2 linked regions of the Polymorphobacter megasporae genome follow. The main gene of each other region encodes a partner of the protein of the gene in region 2 in a complex. Links are inferred from orthologs where the notes say so. Each region holds a gene or a part of one and is shown on either strand. Other genes may lie near its edges. The genes, in order: dapF and KTC28_RS16645.

Evidence for each region.
Region 1: the proteins of KTC28_RS16645 (region 2) and dapF are in contact, whole or in part, in a solved structure (PDB 5YGU), measured with the Escherichia coli proteins. The link is inferred for Polymorphobacter megasporae from one-to-one orthologs.

Annotation. Positions count from the first base shown.
Region 1 is NZ_CP081848.1:3,877,547-3,885,698, reverse strand. The notes cover bases 2,311-5,286. They hold dapF (diaminopimelate epimerase), read right to left. Parts: upstream 4,207-5,286; coding sequence 3,415-4,206; downstream 2,311-3,414. Other genes in these bases: KTC28_RS18075 (PEPxxWA-CTERM sorting domain-containing protein), read left to right, coding at 4,327-5,286; mtaB (tRNA (N(6)-L-threonylcarbamoyladenosine(37)-C(2))-methylthiotransferase MtaB), read right to left, coding at 2,311-3,412. Also shown: KTC28_RS18100 (formate/nitrite transporter family protein), read right to left, coding at 1-527; KTC28_RS18095 (hypothetical protein), read right to left, coding at 607-1,011; signal recognition particle-docking protein FtsY, read right to left, coding at 1,101-2,039; more of mtaB, read right to left, coding at 2,036-2,310; more of KTC28_RS18075, read left to right, coding at 5,287-5,406; ispG (flavodoxin-dependent (E)-4-hydroxy-3-methylbut-2-enyl-diphosphate synthase), read left to right, coding at 5,459-6,604; KTC28_RS18065 (SRPBCC family protein), read left to right, coding at 6,623-7,096; KTC28_RS18060 (GNAT family N-acetyltransferase), read left to right, coding at 7,093-7,620; KTC28_RS18055 (DMT family transporter), read left to right, coding at 7,617-7,934. UniProt on the Escherichia coli protein: Involved in the succinylase branch of the L-lysine biosynthesis and in the biosynthesis of the pentapeptide incorporated in the peptidoglycan moiety. Catalyzes the stereoinversion of LL-2,6-diaminopimelate (L,L-DAP) to meso-diaminopimelate (meso-DAP).
Region 2 is NZ_CP081848.1:3,560,046-3,568,221, reverse strand. Bases 2,679-5,678 are described here. They hold KTC28_RS16645 (RNA pyrophosphohydrolase), read right to left. Parts: upstream 4,428-5,678; coding sequence 3,930-4,427; downstream 2,679-3,929. Other genes in these bases: KTC28_RS16635 (alpha/beta hydrolase), read right to left, coding at 5,068-5,678; KTC28_RS16640 (hypothetical protein), read right to left, coding at 4,424-5,071; KTC28_RS16650 (TorF family putative porin), read left to right, coding at 3,236-3,946; KTC28_RS16655 (outer membrane beta-barrel protein), read left to right, coding at 2,679-3,130. In the rest of the region: parE (DNA topoisomerase IV subunit B), read right to left, coding at 1-1,662; more of KTC28_RS16655, read left to right, coding at 1,934-2,678; more of KTC28_RS16635, read right to left, coding at 5,679-6,075; KTC28_RS16630 (lysozyme inhibitor LprI family protein), read left to right, coding at 6,664-7,680; KTC28_RS16625 (histone deacetylase family protein), read left to right, coding at 7,699-8,176. UniProt on the Escherichia coli protein: Master regulator of 5'-end-dependent mRNA decay.

The sequences.
Region 1 (8,152 bases), 320 kb from region 2 along the record:
TCGTTGTCGAGCAGCTTCGCCGAGACCGCGACCGCGGCGTCGAGCTGATCCTGCGATACGATCATTCGGTGCGCGAGCATCGCGGCAACAAGGAACGTCCCCGCGAGGTTCGCGACGATCGCAAGGCTCCACAATCGCCCGAGCCGGCCGAAATTATGCAGGCTCGGCTTGACCGCAACGGGGAGGACGACGGTGATCGTGTTCTCGGTGAACAGCTGCAGGTTGCCGAGGATGACGATGACGAAGCCGACGCAGTAACCGAACGACGTCACCAGCGGGGTCCATTGCGCATCGGGCAGATGCTGGTGGAGGAATGCCTCGGCGAGGACCGACGCGGAGATGCCGACACCGGCGGCGAAAGCCGAACACAGCAGCGACAGCGCCGGGCGGTTGAGCTCGTCGTCGCCCTGGATGCGGATGACCTCGTGGACGACCTTCGCCGATCCCGACCGGCGCTCGGAGACCGCCTTGTTTTCCTCGGGGGTCAGCGCGACGCCGTCATCATCCTGGTCATTTGGCTTGGTCATCGGGAGCGAACGGTTACGGCGGGTCAACGTTCCTGCCGCAAGGTGCAGGACGCCGGATACTAGCACGAGGGCTCCAGTCTTACGGCACAGTAGCAGCCGCCGCATCCGCCTGCTTCTGCGCGGCCGCATCGCGCATGAACTGTTCCCAGCACCCCGTCTGTCCGCCGCTGCCGACCGCTGAGCAGCTGTTCGGGCGCTGTGCCCGGCCGGTCTCCTCGATGTCGCGGGTGCGCGCGACCCACGACTGTTCCTTGCGCTCGACCTTCTGCTGGCGGAGCGGCTTCGGGATGCGGTAGCGTTCGGACTCGGGGAGGCGCGCACAGACGACGATCTCGTCGCCCGGACCCTTCGGGCACGGATCGGTGCCAAAGACGTCGACCTGGACAACCTTGCGCGGCGGCGGCGAATTGCGCGCGCCGTCGCCGGCATAGGCCGGGACCGCAGCGGCGAAGAGCACGGCGGCGAGCGTCAGGTGGCGGATCATCGTTGCAATTCCTCGAAGCCGGATACGCTCGGCCCCCGGGGCTTAACGCAAGGTGACGCGCTCAGCCCCCGCGCGCAAGCTGGCAGCATTCAGCCCCCGGCAAGCGCCTTGGCGAACACCGTCGCATCGAATGGGCGGAGATCGTCAATCCCTTCGCCGACCCCGACCGCGTGGATCGGCAGGCCGAACTTCTCCGCCGCGGCGACGAGGACGCCGCCGCGCGCGGTGCCGTCGAGCTTGGTCATGACCAGCCCGGTCACCCCGGCGACCTCGCGAAACACCTCGATCTGGTTCAATGCGTTCTGCCCGGTCGTCGCGTCGAGGACGAGGACGACGTCGTGCGGCGCGGCGGGCATCGACTTGCGCAGCACGCGCTTGATCTTGGCGAGCTCGTCCATCAGGCCGCTCTTGTTCTGCAGCCGCCCGGCGGTGTCGATGATCAGCACATCCGACCCCGCCGCCCGCGCCGCATCGAGCGCGGTGAACGCCAGCCCCGCCGCGTCGGCGCCCTGCTCGCCCGAAATCACCGGGACCCCGGCGCGCGCGCCCCAGATCTTGAGCTGCGCGATTGCCGCGGCGCGGAAGGTGTCGCCCGCCGCGAGCATCACCGAATAGTCCTGCTCGGCGAACAGATGCGCGAGCTTTGCGATCGTCGTGGTCTTGCCCGACCCGTTGACGCCGACGACGAGGATCACCTGGGGGCGCGGGAAGGCGATAACTTCCAATGGCTTGGCGACCGGGGCGAGGACCTTGGCGATCTCGGCGGCGACGACCGCGCGGACCCCGGCCTCGTCGATCCCGCGCGCATATTGTCCCGAGCCGAGTTCGGCGACGATCCGCGCCGCGAGCGCGGGGCCGAGGTCGGAGGCGATCAGCGCCTCCTCGATCGCCTCGAGCCGCGCCGGGTCGAGCGTCGTCGTGCCGAACGGCACCGCACCGAACAGCCCCGACAGATTGCCGCCGAGCTTGTCCGACGACCGCGAGAGCCCGGCGGTCAGGCGGGAGAGCCAGCTTGTCTTTTCGGTCATCCGCAATCCAGTTTGCCGCCGGTCACGCTCAATGCGGTGACGCGGGCGATGCTGCCGCGCGCGGCGGGGGTGGCGAGCCGCACGGGGAGGAAGGTTTCGCTATGCCCGCTGACGCCGTCGCGCTCGACGAGGATGCGCTGCGGGCGGCCGATCTCCGTCGCCATCGCCGCCGACCGGCGCAGGTCGCCGAGCGCGCGGAGACGGGCAGCGCGCTCGCGGGCAACGCCGGGGGCGACCTGCGGCATCCGCGCAGCTGGGGTGCCGGGACGAGGTGAGAAGGGGAAGACGTGGAGCTGGCTCAATCCGCACTCGTCGACCAGGGCCAGCGTCTGGTCGAACATCGCCTCGGTCTCGGTCGGGAAGCCGGTGATGAAGTCCGCGCCGAAGGCGATGCCGGGACGGGCGGCGCGGAGGCGGTCGCAGATCGCCACGGCCTGCGCGCGGCTGTGACGGCGCTTCATCCGCTTGAGGATGAGGTCGTCGCCCGCCTGGAGCGACAGATGGAACTGCGGCATCAGGCGCGGATCGGCGGCAGCCTCGACGAGCGCATCGTCAACCTCGATCGAGTCGATCGACGACAGACGCAGGCGGGGGAGGGTGGGGACGTCGCGGAGGATGCGCTGGACGAGGATGCCGAGCGGCTCGGGGCCGAACGAGGTGATGTCGACCCCGGTCAGCACGACCTCGTTGACGCCGTTGTCGACCAGCTGGGCGATGTGCTCGACGACCGTCGCGGCGGGGAGCGAGCGTGAATTGCCGCGCCCGAACGGGATGATGCAGAAGGTGCAGCGGTGGTCGCAGCCGGTCTGGATTTCGACGAAGGCGCGGGTGTGGTGGGCGAAATTTGTGGGCGCGCGCGGGGAGATGCTCGTGGCGAGCATGATGTCGGCCACACGCACCTCTGCGCTGCCTTCTGCTCCCCTCCCCCTCGGGGGAGGGGCCGGGGGTGGGGCAGTCGCCGCGAGCTCATCGCCGGAATAAGTGTCTGGTCCCTCGTAGGGGGTACCAAAAACTTCCCGGTGCGCGACTGCCCCACCACCGGGCCGGTGCAAGGGCATCGTCTCTCGCCCCTCCCCTGAAGGGGAGGGGAGGGCGAAAGCATAACTCTCCGCCTCGAGCTTCTCGACATTCCCCAACACCCGCGCAACTTCGGGCATCGCCGCGAACCCCGCCGGGTCGATCTGCGCAGCGCAGCCCGTAACGACGATCCGCGCGTCGGGCTGCGCGCGGGCGGCGCGGCGGATCGCCTGCCGCGCCTGCCGCACCGCTTCGGCGGTTACGGCGCAGGTGTTGACCACGATCACGCCCGATCCGGTGATGCCGTCGATATGCTCGGCCTCGGCAGCGTTGAGGCGGCAGCCGAAATTGAGCACGCTCACAGGTCGATCGTCCCGGTGAAACTGGTCACGGCAGGCCCTGCCAGCGTCACCTCCGCGCCGTGCCACTCCACCGTGAGATCGCCGCCCGGCAGCGTCACCATGACTCGCGGATCGACCAGCCCGCGCCGCATCGCCGCGACCGCGCACGCCACCGCACCAGTGCCGCACGCCAGCGTCAATCCGGCGCCGCGCTCCCACACCCTGAGCACGATATGGCCCCGGTCGACGACATGCGCGACGCCGACGTTGACGCGCTCGGGGAACAGCGCGTCATGCTCGATCAGAGGGCCGAGGTCGGCGAGCGGCACCGCGTTCGCGTCGGCGACGAAGAAGACGATGTGCGGGTTGCCGACGTTGACCGCCTGCCCGTGTTCGAGGCTGTCCCACGCCACCGGCACGTCGCGCGTGTCGACCGCATAGGCGAGCGGGATCGCGTCCCAGTCGAATTGCGGCGGCGGGTAAGTCACGCTCGCACTCCCCGCGGTCGAAGTCGCATCGAGGATGCCGCCTGCGGTCGCAATCGTCGCGCTCGTTCCGAGCAGCGTCGCGACACAGCGCGCGGCGTTGCCGCAGGCTTCGACCTCGCCGCCGTCGCCGTTCCAGATCCGCATCAGTGCGGTGGCGACGGTGCTCGGCTCGATCACGATCAGCTGGTCACAGCCGATCCCGGTGTGGCGATCGGCGACCGCGACGACCTGCGCGGGGGTCAGCGCCAGCGGCTGGCTCCGCGCGTCGAACACGACGAAGTCGTTGCCGAGGCCGTGCATCTTGATGAAAGGGCGGAGCATCGCCCGCGATGTAGCGGCTCGGGTGCAACCATGCCAGCCGTGGGGATCATGGTTGATCGTTACGCACCCATAAGATATAGAGTACGGCAGCGACGGGGGTACGTTGCGGGGGGCTGCACGATGAAGATGCTATTCGCACTGGCCGTGGCGCTTGCCGTCGCGTCGCCTGCCACCGCCGGCTATCATTACACCACCGTCGATGGCCCGAGCAGTGCGTCGCTCCTCGGCACCGTCGTCACCTCGATCAACGACGCCGGCCTCGCCGCTGGGTATTACGTCAATGACGACGGCGTCGGCGGCCCGGGCAATTACACCGCCTTCACCGTCAACAAGGACGGCAGCGGTTTCAACAGCTTCAGCCGCCCCGGCTACGCCCAGACCGGCGCGGCGGGGATCGACAACGCCGGCGACGTCACCGGCGTTTCGGTCACGTCGCTCGGCCACGGGACGGGCTTCGTCCGCTCGGGCGCCGACGGCAGCTATGCCGATATCGACCCCAACCTCGACCCGACCTTTGGCGTCACCTCGCTGTATTCGGAGGCGATCGGCCTAAACAACCTCGGCGCGGTGACCGGCTATTACACCACCGACCCCGCCGCGACGGTCGGCACGCTCGCGCAATACGCGCACGGCTTCATCGAGTTCGGCGGGGTCTACACCGCGGTCGATGTAGATCCGCTCGACGGCTACGGCACGCAGGTGACGTCGATCAACGACCTCGGCCTGTTCACCGGGACATACCTCGACAACAGCGCCGACCATTTCAGCCACCCGTTCCTCGGCGTGTTCGCCCCGGGTGCCGGTGCCGCGATCATCGCCCTCGACACCGACCCATTCGGCGCGCCGTCGTCGTCGATCGGCAACATCACCGACAATTTCTACTCGACGTATAACTCGCTCTATCCATGCGCGTGCAGCCCGACCGGGTTCGCCTCGGCGGCGTATGTCCTCGACGTGGCCTTCGGCGGCTACGAGCCGATCGCGGTTCCCGGCGCGTTCTTCACCAACGTCTTCGGCATCAACCAGTCGACCGATGTCACCGGCTATTATCTCGACCCGACCGGGCTCCACGGCTTCGTCGCCTCGTGGGTCCCTGAGCCGGCGAGCTGGCTGATGATGATCGCCGGTTTCGGCCTGACCGGTGTCATGCTGCGGCGGCGCGAGCGCGGTTTCGCGCAGGGGTTCGTCGCACGGGGCTAGGCCGGAACGCCGCCAGCCTCTATATCGGCGGCATGTCACCGGAGCACAGAGTATGAGCGTTAGGCCTTGGCGCGATATCGCGCGTCGCCAGTCGCGCCAGATCATGGTCGGCAACGTCCCCGTCGGCGGCGGCGCGCCGATCACCGTCCAGACGATGACCAACACCCCGACCGAGGACGCCAAGGCGACGATCGAGCAGATCCGCCAGTGCGTCGAGGTCGGTGCCGACCTCGTTCGCGTCAGCTGCCCCGACGTCGAATCGACCGCGGCGATGCGCGAGATCGTCCGCGCGTCGAAGGTGCCGATCATCGCGGACATCCATTTCCACTATAAGCGCGCGCTCGAAGCCGCCGACGCCGGCGCCGCTTGCCTGCGGATCAACCCCGGCAACATCGGCTCGCCCGAGCGCGTCCGCGAAGTCGTCCGCGCCGCCAAGGCCAACGGCTGCTCGATGCGGATCGGCGTCAACGCCGGATCGCTCGATCGCCACCTCCTCGAGAAATACGGCGAGCCGTGCCCCGAGGCGCTCGTCGAATCGGCATTGGAGCACGCCAAGCTGCTCGAGGACGCCGACTTCCGCGAGTTCAAGATCAGCGTGAAGGCGTCCGACGTCTTCCTCGCGGTCGCCGCGTACAACGGGCTGGCGGAGGCGTGCGACTATCCGCTCCACCTCGGCATCACCGAGGCCGGCGGCTTGCAGGGCGGCACGGTGAAGTCGTCGATCGGCCTCGGCATGCTGCTGTGGGCCGGCATCGGCGACACGATCCGCGTCTCGCTGTCGGCCGACCCGGTCGAGGAGGTCAAGGTCGGCTACCACATGCTCAAGTCGCTCGGCATCCGTGCCCGCGGCGTCCGCGTCGTCAGCTGCCCGAGCTGCGCCCGTCAGGGCTTCGACGTCGTCAAGACCGTCGAACGCCTCGAAGCCGCGCTCGCCCACGTCACCACCGAATTGTCGCTCAGCGTCCTGGGCTGCGTCGTCAACGGCCCAGGCGAAGCGCGCGAAACCGACATCGGCATCACCGGCGGCGGCAACGGCAAGCACATGGTCTTCCTGTCGGGCGTCACGAGCCACCACATCGACGAACCCGCGATGGTCGACCACATCGTCGGACTGGTCGAGAAGAAGGCGGCTGAGATCGAGGCGGCGAAAGCGGCGAAGCTCTTGGCAGAAGCAGGACTGCTGGTCGCTGCGGAGTAGACGGGCAGGGGGGACGACATGCTGCAACCGACTCCGGCGGACGCCTTTGAGCTGTCGATAACGCGCGTGATCCCGGTGGCGCGCGCCACGCTCTACCGCTGCTGGACCGACCCAGCGCTGATCGTAAAGTGGTTCACCCCGCCACCGTTCACCACGGTCTCGGCGGAGATGGACGTCTGCCCCGGCGGCGCGAGCCTCATCGTCATGCGCGCCCCCGACGGCACCGACTATCCCAATCGTGGGCAGTATCTCGACGTCATCCCCGACCGCCGCCTCGTCTTTACCGACGCCTATACCGGCGACTGGCAGCCGTCTGCCAAGCCGTTCATGACCGGCATCCTGACTTTCGACGACGAGGGGGAGGGCACCCGCTACACCGCGGTCGTCCGCCACTGGACCGCCGCAGACCGCGACGCGCATGTCGCGATGGGGTTCGAGACTGGCTGGGGCATCGCGACCGACCAGCTTGCTGCGCTCGCAGCGACACTGTGAGCATCCGTCCCGCCACCCCTGCCGACGTCCCCGCGATCCTCCAGTTGATCATCGATCTCGCGGTGTACGAGCGCGAGCCCGATGCGGTGAAGGCGACCGTTACCGGGCTCACCGAGTCGCTGTTCGGCGCGGCCCCGACCGTCGAGGCGATCGTTGCCGAGCACGACGGCGCCGTCGCCGGCATGGCGCTTTTCTTCACTAATTATTCGACGTGGTCGGGCAAGAACGGGCTCTACCTCGAGGACCTGTACGTGACGCCGGAGGCACGCGGGTCCGGGCTTGGCAAGGCGCTGCTACAGCGGCTCGCGGCGATTGCGGTCGAGCGGGGGTATGCGCGGGTCGAGTGGTCGGTGCTCGACTGGAACGCGCCGGCGATCGGCTTCTACCGCTCGATCGGCGCGGTCCCGAAGGACGAGTGGACGGTCTACCGGCTGGACGGCGATGCGCTGGCGCGACTTGGGGGCGATGCGCTGGCGCGACCTGGGGACGATACGCTCGCGGCGCTGGGCACCACGCCGGCATGAACCCGTGGGCGGCGCTCGTCATCGGCGGGCTGTGCGAAGTCGGGTTCACCACGTCGCTGCGCTACGTCGACGGCTTCCGCAACGTGCCGTGGGTCGCGGCCTTCCTCGTCGCGGTGACGTGCAGCATGGGGCTGCTCGAATACGCCGGGCGGTCGATCCCGCTCGGGACGGCGTATGCGGTGTGGGCGGGGATCGGCGCGGCGGGGACGGCGCTGGTCGGCATCGCGGTCTACGGCGACCCAGCGAGCGTGCCGCGCCTGCTCCTGCTGACCGGGCTGATCGGCTGCATCGTCGGCCTCAAGGCGCTGGCATAGGCGCTCGCCCGACCTTGACAAATCGTGTGGATTAGGTTAATCGTCCGCATGAGATCAAACCCAAATCCTACAGATTATCCGTCGCGAGCCGCCGCAGCACTTTCTGCACGCGATTGCGCGGCTGCGCGCCCGGAAGCGACCGACACCGGCGTCGTCGCGGAGGGCACGCGTTTCATCGCGACGTGGCGTCAACTTCGTCAACTTCCAGCCGCCGCGGG
Region 2 (8,176 bases):
CGCGAGCCGGTAGAGCGGCGGCTGGGCGAGGTACAGATGCCCGTCGCGAACTAGCCCGGGCATTTCCTGGAAAAAGAAGGTCATCAGCAGCGTCGCGATATGCGCCCCGTCGACGTCGGCGTCGGTCATGATGACGACCTTCTCATACCGCAGCGCCGCCGGGTCGTAGCGGTCGCGGGTGCCGCAGCCGAGCGCCTGGATCAGGTCGCCGACCTCGGTATTGGCGAGAATCTTCGCGGTGTTGGCGCTGGCGACGTTCAGGATCTTGCCGCGGATCGGCAGCACCGCCTGGGTCGTCCGGTCGCGCGCCTGCTTCGCCGACCCGCCCGCCGAGTCGCCCTCGACGATGAACACCTCGGTGCCGACGGGGTCGCTGCGGGTGCAGTCGGTCAGCTTGCCGGGGAGGCGGACGTTGCGCTTGTTGGTCGCGGTCTTGCGCTGGTTGGCAAGGTCGGCGCGGCGGCGCAGGCGGTCGTCCATCCGTTCGAGCAGGACGCCGAGGAGCGTCCGGGCGCGGGCCTCGTTGCCGGTCAGCCAGTGGTCGAAATGGTCGCGGACGGCGGTCTCGACGAGCCGCGCCGCCTCGGGGCTGGTCAGCCGGTCCTTGGTCTGGCTCTGGAACTGGGGGTCGCGGATGAACAGCGACAGCATCAGCTCGGCGCCGGTCATCACATCCTCGGGGGCGAGGTCGGTCGCCTTCTTCTGCCCGATCAGCCCGGCGAAGCCCTTTATTCCCTTCGCAAGTGCAGCACGAAGCCCGGCTTCATGGGTACCGCCGTCGGGGGTCGGCACGGTGTTGCAGTAATAACTCGTCGCGCCGTCGCCCCACATCGGCCACGCCACCGCCCATTCGACCGAGCCGCGGTCCTCGGGCAGGTCGGCCCGGCCGGAGAACAGTTCGCCGACGACGAGCTCGCGGTCGCCAAGCTGCTCGGTAAGGTGATCGGCGAGGCCGCCGGGGAACTGGAAGGTCGCCGCCGCCGGGGTCGCGTCGGTGATCAGGTCGGGGTCGCACTTCCAGCGGATCTCGACGCCGCGGAACAGATACGCCTTCGACCGGGCGAGCTTGTACAGGCGGGCGGGCTTGAAGTGGGCGTCGTCGCCGAAGATCTGGGTGTCGGGGGTGAAGGCGACTGTCGTCCCGCGCCGCCCGGTAACCGCGCCGACGCTGTCGAGGCCCGACGTCGGCAGGCCGCGCGAGAAGGTCTGCCGGAACAGTGCCTTGTTGCGCGCGACCTCGACGGTCAGGTCGGACGACAGCGCGTTGACCACCGAAATGCCGACGCCGTGGAGCCCGCCGCTGGTGGCATAGGCCTTGCCGGAGAACTTCCCGCCCGAATGGAGCATCGTCATGATGACCTCGAGCGCCGACTTTCCGGGGTATTTCGGATGCTCGTCGACCGGGATGCCGCGGCCGTTATCGGTGATCGTCAGCCGGTCGCCGGCGTCGAGCGTGACCTCGATTCGGGTCGCGTGACCGGCAACCGCCTCGTCCATCGCATTGTCGAGGACCTCCGACGCGAGGTGGTGGAGCGCGCGCTCGTCGACCCCGCCGATGTACATCCCGGGGCGGCGGCGAACCGGTTCGAGGCCCTCGAGGACCTCGATGTGGCTGGCGTCATAGTCGGTCGAGGCCGCAGTTGCGGCGAACAGGTCGCTCATGGGGTAGCTATAGAACGGACGCGGAACGTAGCCAAGCATGGCCGGAACGTGAAAATAGTTCTTGCAAATGCCTTTGCTGCAGTGCACAACAAACTTGCCGAAAGGCGATCCTCCCCAAGGATTTTACTAGGCCGGTGGTTCGCCACCGGCCTTTTTTTTATGCCGCCCTTATGCGGGCCGCCAAGCTCTCCCTGTCTGGCACGGTTGTTGCAGCGCACAAGCCGTTAACCTCGGCGCTCAGCCGGAGCCAACGCAGAGCAGGGAGAGAATGATGAACAAGCAGATTTTGGCCGGGACAATGCTGGCCCTCGCGGTCGTCGCGCAGCCCGCCATCGCGCAGGACGCACCCGCCGCCGCCACGCCGCCCGCCGCCGCCCCCGCGGCGCCGGTCCTGTCGCCGGCCATCACCGGGCCGCTCGCCGGGAATAGCGCGCCGACCAACTTCGACCTCGGCGACTTCGGCAAGGTCTATGTCACCGGCGTCGCCTCGGGCATCGCGCGCTTCCAGGATCACGCCGTCACCGGCGCGGGCGACCACGGCTCGTACGGCGACCTCAGCAATGCCCAGATCTTTATCCAGAAGATCGACGGGGTCTTTCAGTTCTTTGTCCAGGCCGGTGTCTATTCGCTGCCCTCGCTCGGCACCCCCTACACCCGCGCCACCCGGGTTACCGACTCGACCTTCGGGCCGCTGCCGCAGGCGTTCATCAAGATCGCCCCGACCGCCAATTTCTCGATCCAGGCGGGTAAGATGCCGACCCTGATAGGCGCCGAATACACATTTACCTTCGAAAACATGAACATCGACCGTGGCCTGCTGTGGAACCTCGAGCCCGCCGTCAGCAAGGGCGTCCAGGCGAACTACACCGCGGGGCCGCTCGCGTTCTCGGTCTCGCTCAACGACGGCTTCTACTCGTCGAAGTACAGCACGATCTCGGGCTCGGTTGCCTACACGATCGACCCGAAGAACGTCCTCGCTTTCGCCGCGAGCGGGAACACCAAGACGACGACCAAGTCGACCTTCTCGACCCCGGGCATCCTCAACAACAGCTCGGTGTATAACCTGATCCTGACGCATACCGACGGGCCGTGGATCATCCAGCCGTACGTCCAGTACACCCATGTCGACAATCTGGTCCCGCAGTTCGGGACGACGTCCGCCTCGACGATCGGCGGCGCGATCCTCGCCAAGTACAGCTTCACCCCCGAGTTCAGCCTGCCGGTTCGCGGTGAGTATGTCAGCTCGTCGGGCACCCGCGGCGGCACCGCGGCGAGCTTCCTGTACGGCACCGGGAGCGACGCCTACTCGATCACCGTCAGCCCGACGTACCAGTACAAGATCTTCTTCGTCCGGGCCGAAGGGTCGTACGTCAAGGCGATCCATGCCACCGAGGGGGCGGCGTTCGGCAAGTTCGGGAACGACACCTCGCAGCTCCGCGGGGTCCTCGAGCTCGGCGTCCTCTTCTAGAGCCTGAGACTGCGCCGCTGCTTGCTTTTTGAGCCAGCGCGGCGCATTTGCCTGTTAATTATGCATGCTATCGCGGTTCGAAGTCTTCGTCGTGCTCAACCGCTGTTGCGTCCCGGCAACACTACTCGAGCCATATGCGCGATCCTTGTCGCGGCAGGGGCAGCCAGCCGGGCACAGGCGGTCGAGTTCGACGCCTCCGCTGCTCTTCTCACCGACTATCGCTCGCGGGGAGTATCGCTGAGCGACCGGCAGCCGGTGGCCGATGCGAGCGTCCAGGCCAGCTTGGCCGGGTGGTTCGCCGGGGCGGAGGGGGTGTCGACCGCCCGCCCGCGCGACCTGCGGCAGGACCGGGGGACCGACGCCGAGATCGATCTGTCGGCGGGATACAGCCGACAGGTCGGGCTGCTCACCCCATCGGCCGGGGTCATCGCCTACATCTATCCCCGTCACGGCCCGACTGAGGCCGAGGTGTTTGGTTCGGTCGCCGGGTCGCTTGGTCCGGCGACGGTGACGCTCGGGGCGAACTATGCCCCCGATCAGGCGGGGGTGTCGGGGGGCAACTTATATACCTATGCCAAAGCGGCGGTCGGTATCCCGTTGACGCCGGTCACGGTCAAGGCGTCGGTCGGGCGCGAGAAGGGGGCGTTTGATCTTGGACGAACCAAGATCGACTATAGCGCGGGGGTCGACTACCGCGTTAGTATCGTCACCATCGGGGTCAAATACGTCGGCAACGATGTACCAAGAAACGTCGCCCCGTTCATTCGCCACGCCACCGCCGGCACCGTCGTCGGCAGCGTCACGCTGGCGTTCTAGACCCGATCAGCCCGGCAAATTCAGCAAGGACCGCCTCGTACAGGTCGCGCTTGAACGGCACGATCAGCGATGACAGTTCGGGCAGCGTCGACCAGCGCCAGCTGCGGAATTCGGGATGCTCGGTCGCGATATTGACGTCGGCATCGGTGCCGGTGAAGCGCATCGCGAACCACTTTTGCCGCTGGCCGCAATAACGCCCCTTCCAGATCGTGCCGATCAGGTCGTCGGGCAGATCGTAATACAGCCAGTCGCGTGATTCGCCGAGAACCTCGGCCTTGGTGATCCCGGTCTCCTCGGCGAGCTCGCGGAACGCGGTTGTAATCGGCTCCTCGCCCGGATCGATCCCGCCTTGCGGCATCTGCCACGCCTCGAGCTTCGAATCGAGCCGCTGGCCGGTGAACACCTTGCCCTCGGCGTTGAGCAGCATGATCCCGACCCCGGCGCGGTATGGCAGCCCCGATGGGTGAACCCGGTCGCTCATTTCGCTGCTCCAGTCGCGGGGCTTAAGGGGATTACCGCCGGGGCGAGCGCGTCGAGGCGTGCCACGGCCTGTTCGGGTGAGAACGGGGGCTTGCCGTGATTGCGTTCGGCATATTGGACGGTCCAGCTGTCGGCGGTGTCGCGATAGACGCCGATAACGCCGTGCTCGGCTCCCGCCTGGTCGGGCGCGCCGCAGCCGATCACGACCATCCGGCCGGTGACCCCGGCGAACGACTTCGTCGGCCCGAGGTCGCGAAAGATCTTCGCGGGACACGCCGGCGGCTCGAACTTCGCCGCAAGCTGGGCGTCGGTCACATGCGCCGCACCGCCGCCGCGCGTGCCGGTGACGGTAATCATCCGGGTCCAGTTGTCGACCGTCTCGCCGTCGGGGACATATTCGGCGATGAAAAATCCGCGCTGCTCCTGACGGTCCGCCAGCACGAACGGTCGCGGCAGTTTGAGCCGGACGACGCGGCCATAGACGCGCTGGACGGTTTCGACGGTGTCGGCCTTCTGCGTCCGCCACAACTGCCGCATTACCGCGTCGCCGCCGGGCGCCCCCTCGGCGGCGACGGTGGTGGATACCGCGAGCGACAGCGGGGCGGATGCCGCGATGATCAGCGCGGTGGTCAAAACCCGGTTCATTCGGCGGCCACCGTCGTCTGCGGCGCCGCGGCGGCGGCCATCGCAGCTTGCGTAGCGTGCGCCTCGTCGACCATCGCCCGCAGGGCCGCGAGGCAGGCGTGGAGGTCGTCCTGCGTGCTCGGGATCGCCAGCCGCAATGTCATACAGCCGTGGATTTGTCCCGCCGCTTCGCGGAAGACGACCGGCACCCCCGCCGAAACCAGCTTGGCGGCGTACGCCCGGCCCTGGTCGCGGAGCGGATCGAGGCCGCAGGTGAAGACCATTGCCGGCGGCAAGCCGGCGAGCGAATCGGCATGAATCGGCGAGGCATAAGCGTGATGAAGGTCGGGCTCCGACCCCATATAATGCTCGGTGAACCAGCGCATGCCGCCGTTGGTCAGCAGATAGCCCTCGGCAAATTCCTGCATCGAGCCGCTGTTCGCGGTCATGTCGACACCGGGGTAGATCAGCCATTGCGCGACGATCGGCACCGGCAATTTGCCGCCCAGCTGCTGCGCGACCACCGCGGCGAGGTTGCCGCCTGCGCTATCGCCCGCCGGGATCAGCCCGGTGACCGTGTGGCCGACCGGCTTCGGCGTTTCGGCAAGCCAGCGCATCGCGGCGAGGCAATCCTCGGTCGCGGCGGGAAAACGGTGCTCGGGTGCAAGGCGGTAATCGACGCTGACGACGGTCATCCCGGCAACGCGGGCGATCTCGGCGCAGAGCGAATCGTGGGTTTCGAGGTCGCCGATCACCCAGCCGCCGCCGTGGAAATAAACGAGGACGGGTCCCGGGCCGGGGTCGGCGGCTGCGCTGTACACGCGCGCCGGGATCGCGTGGCCCTGCGGCGAGGGGATGGTGACATCGGCGACATGGGCGAGGTCGCCGCGTGGCAGCTCGGCGACCTGCGCCAGCATCCGCATCATCTCGCGCGCCGGCCCGGGCTCGCCGTCTTCCATCTTCGGGCCGGGGGCGCTGCTGAGCATCGCCAGCAAATTGGCAACGTCGGGTCTGACGAACGGCACGGCTCTTCTCCCAAGGTTTTGCGGCAACATAGACGTGGCGGGCCGCGGTCGCCAAGGGGCGAACCTGATCGGTGGCGCACCGCGGAAGTCCACGAAGTCCACACGAAGCGCGGGTATTTTGCGGTCATCTTGGCGCGAGGTACCACCGGTGCGGTCCGGCCTCCGCACTGCCGGAAGTCCACGAAGTCCACACGAAACGGGTGTTTTTGCGGTCGAACATTTCGCGATGCCGGCCTGCTCGAAAAAGCGGCGCGTCGGCGGAAGTCCACGATGTCCGGACGAGACGGAGGTGTTTTTGAACGACCCGTCGGTGAGCTCGAAGAAGCGGCGCGACGGCGGAAGTCCACGAAGTCCACACGAAGCGGGACTAGTTTGCAGCAGCCTTTCAACCCGGCCTAGTCCTGCGCGACCGAGCGGGTCGCGATTGGCGCGGTGAAGGTCGTCCATCATCATCCAGCGAGGCTAAGCCATTCAACTGCCTGTAGGACAGGCTTTTCGTACGTGACCCTGTCACCACGGCCCGCAACTCTTTGACTGCAACCAACGTTACTAATTCGATAATATTGCGCGGGTGCGGAGGGTCGGTCGATGGGGACAGAGGATTGGCGTCGCCGCCGCGCCGAAGAGCTTTTCGGGGCCGATCGCGGTCCGGGTCAGCAGACTGATCGTCGGGCTACCGGCAATGACCGTCGTGTCGCGGGCAACGACGATGTCCTGCCGATGGCATCGTCTGCGGGCCAGACTGCGTCGTCGTCGCCGACCGCGATCGAGCGACCGGCCGCGCCCGCATATCGCGCTCGCCCGGCCGCGAACGCCGCGGCGGCGGTGGCACCCTCGGTCGCATCGCGTCCGGGGTCAACGCCGGTTGTCGCACCGGCATCGTCCCGGCGTTTCCCGATTTTATGGACACTGTTCGCGGCCGTCGCTTTAGTCGCGGCGGGCGCGGTCGGTTGGCTGGTGCGAGGCAATATCGGTACGCCGGTCGCCTCGCCTCCTGCACCGGTCGAGGCGCGAGCTGCGCCGGTAGCGTCGCCCGCGCTACCGCTGGCGCACACGCCTTCGCTGCCGACGACCATATTGCCGAAGCCAGCAACGAACGCGCCGCCCATAACTGAAGCGTCCACAAGCGCCGAGCCGCCAGCCGCGCCAGCGCCATCGTCGACGCCGCCTGTTACCGAGCAGCCGCTCCCTGTTCTGAAACGCACCCCGAGCCCGCAGACCGGCGAACGCGCACGGTCCCGCGAACGGAGGCTCGAGGAGCGCACAGTGGAAGCGCGGCGCGCGGTCGTGCCGGTCGCGACGCCCGGTCGCGCCACGCGGACCAGCCGTCAGCAGGGCGCGGCGCAGGCACCCGGCTTCAATTGCCGCCGCGCGCGCAACGACATCACCGCGGCGATCTGTTCCGACGCCGGGCTGGCGGCGCTCGACAGACAGCTGACGTCGCGATTTGCCGCGCTTGACCGCAGCGTCGATCCGGCCACGGTGCAGCGGATCCACCACGGCGAGACGACTTTCCTGAATGCCCGGCAGACGTGTCCCGACCGCGATTGTATCGCCGACGCCTATCGCCTGCGTCTGCGCGAGCTTGACGAGGTCGGCCGCTAGCGGGCAACGCGCGGGGCGATGACCGTCGCGCTCGTCCATCATCCCGACTATGTCGCGCCGCTGCCGCCGGGGCACAGCTTTCCGATGGATAAGTACGGCTTGCTGATGGTCGCGCTCGAGCGACTCGCTGCGGATTTCGAGGCGCACACCCCCGATCCGGCGCCGCGCGCGTGGATCGAGGCGGTGCACGAGCCCGCCTATGTCGCGGCGGTGTTCGACGGCACGCTGACCCGGGAACAAGAGCGGCGGATCGGCTTTCCGGTGACCGCGGCGATGGTCCGGCGATCACGACTTGTTATCGGCGGGACGTATCTCGCGGCGCGGATCGCGCTCGAAACGGGCTTTGCCGCCAACACCGCCGGGGGGAGTCATCATGCGCTGCCCGATGGCGGGGCCGGGTACTGCATCTTCAACGACCTCGCCATCGCCGGCGCGCAGTTGCTGGCGGAGGGCCGGGTGGCGACGCTCGCGGTGGTCGACCTCGACGTTCATCAGG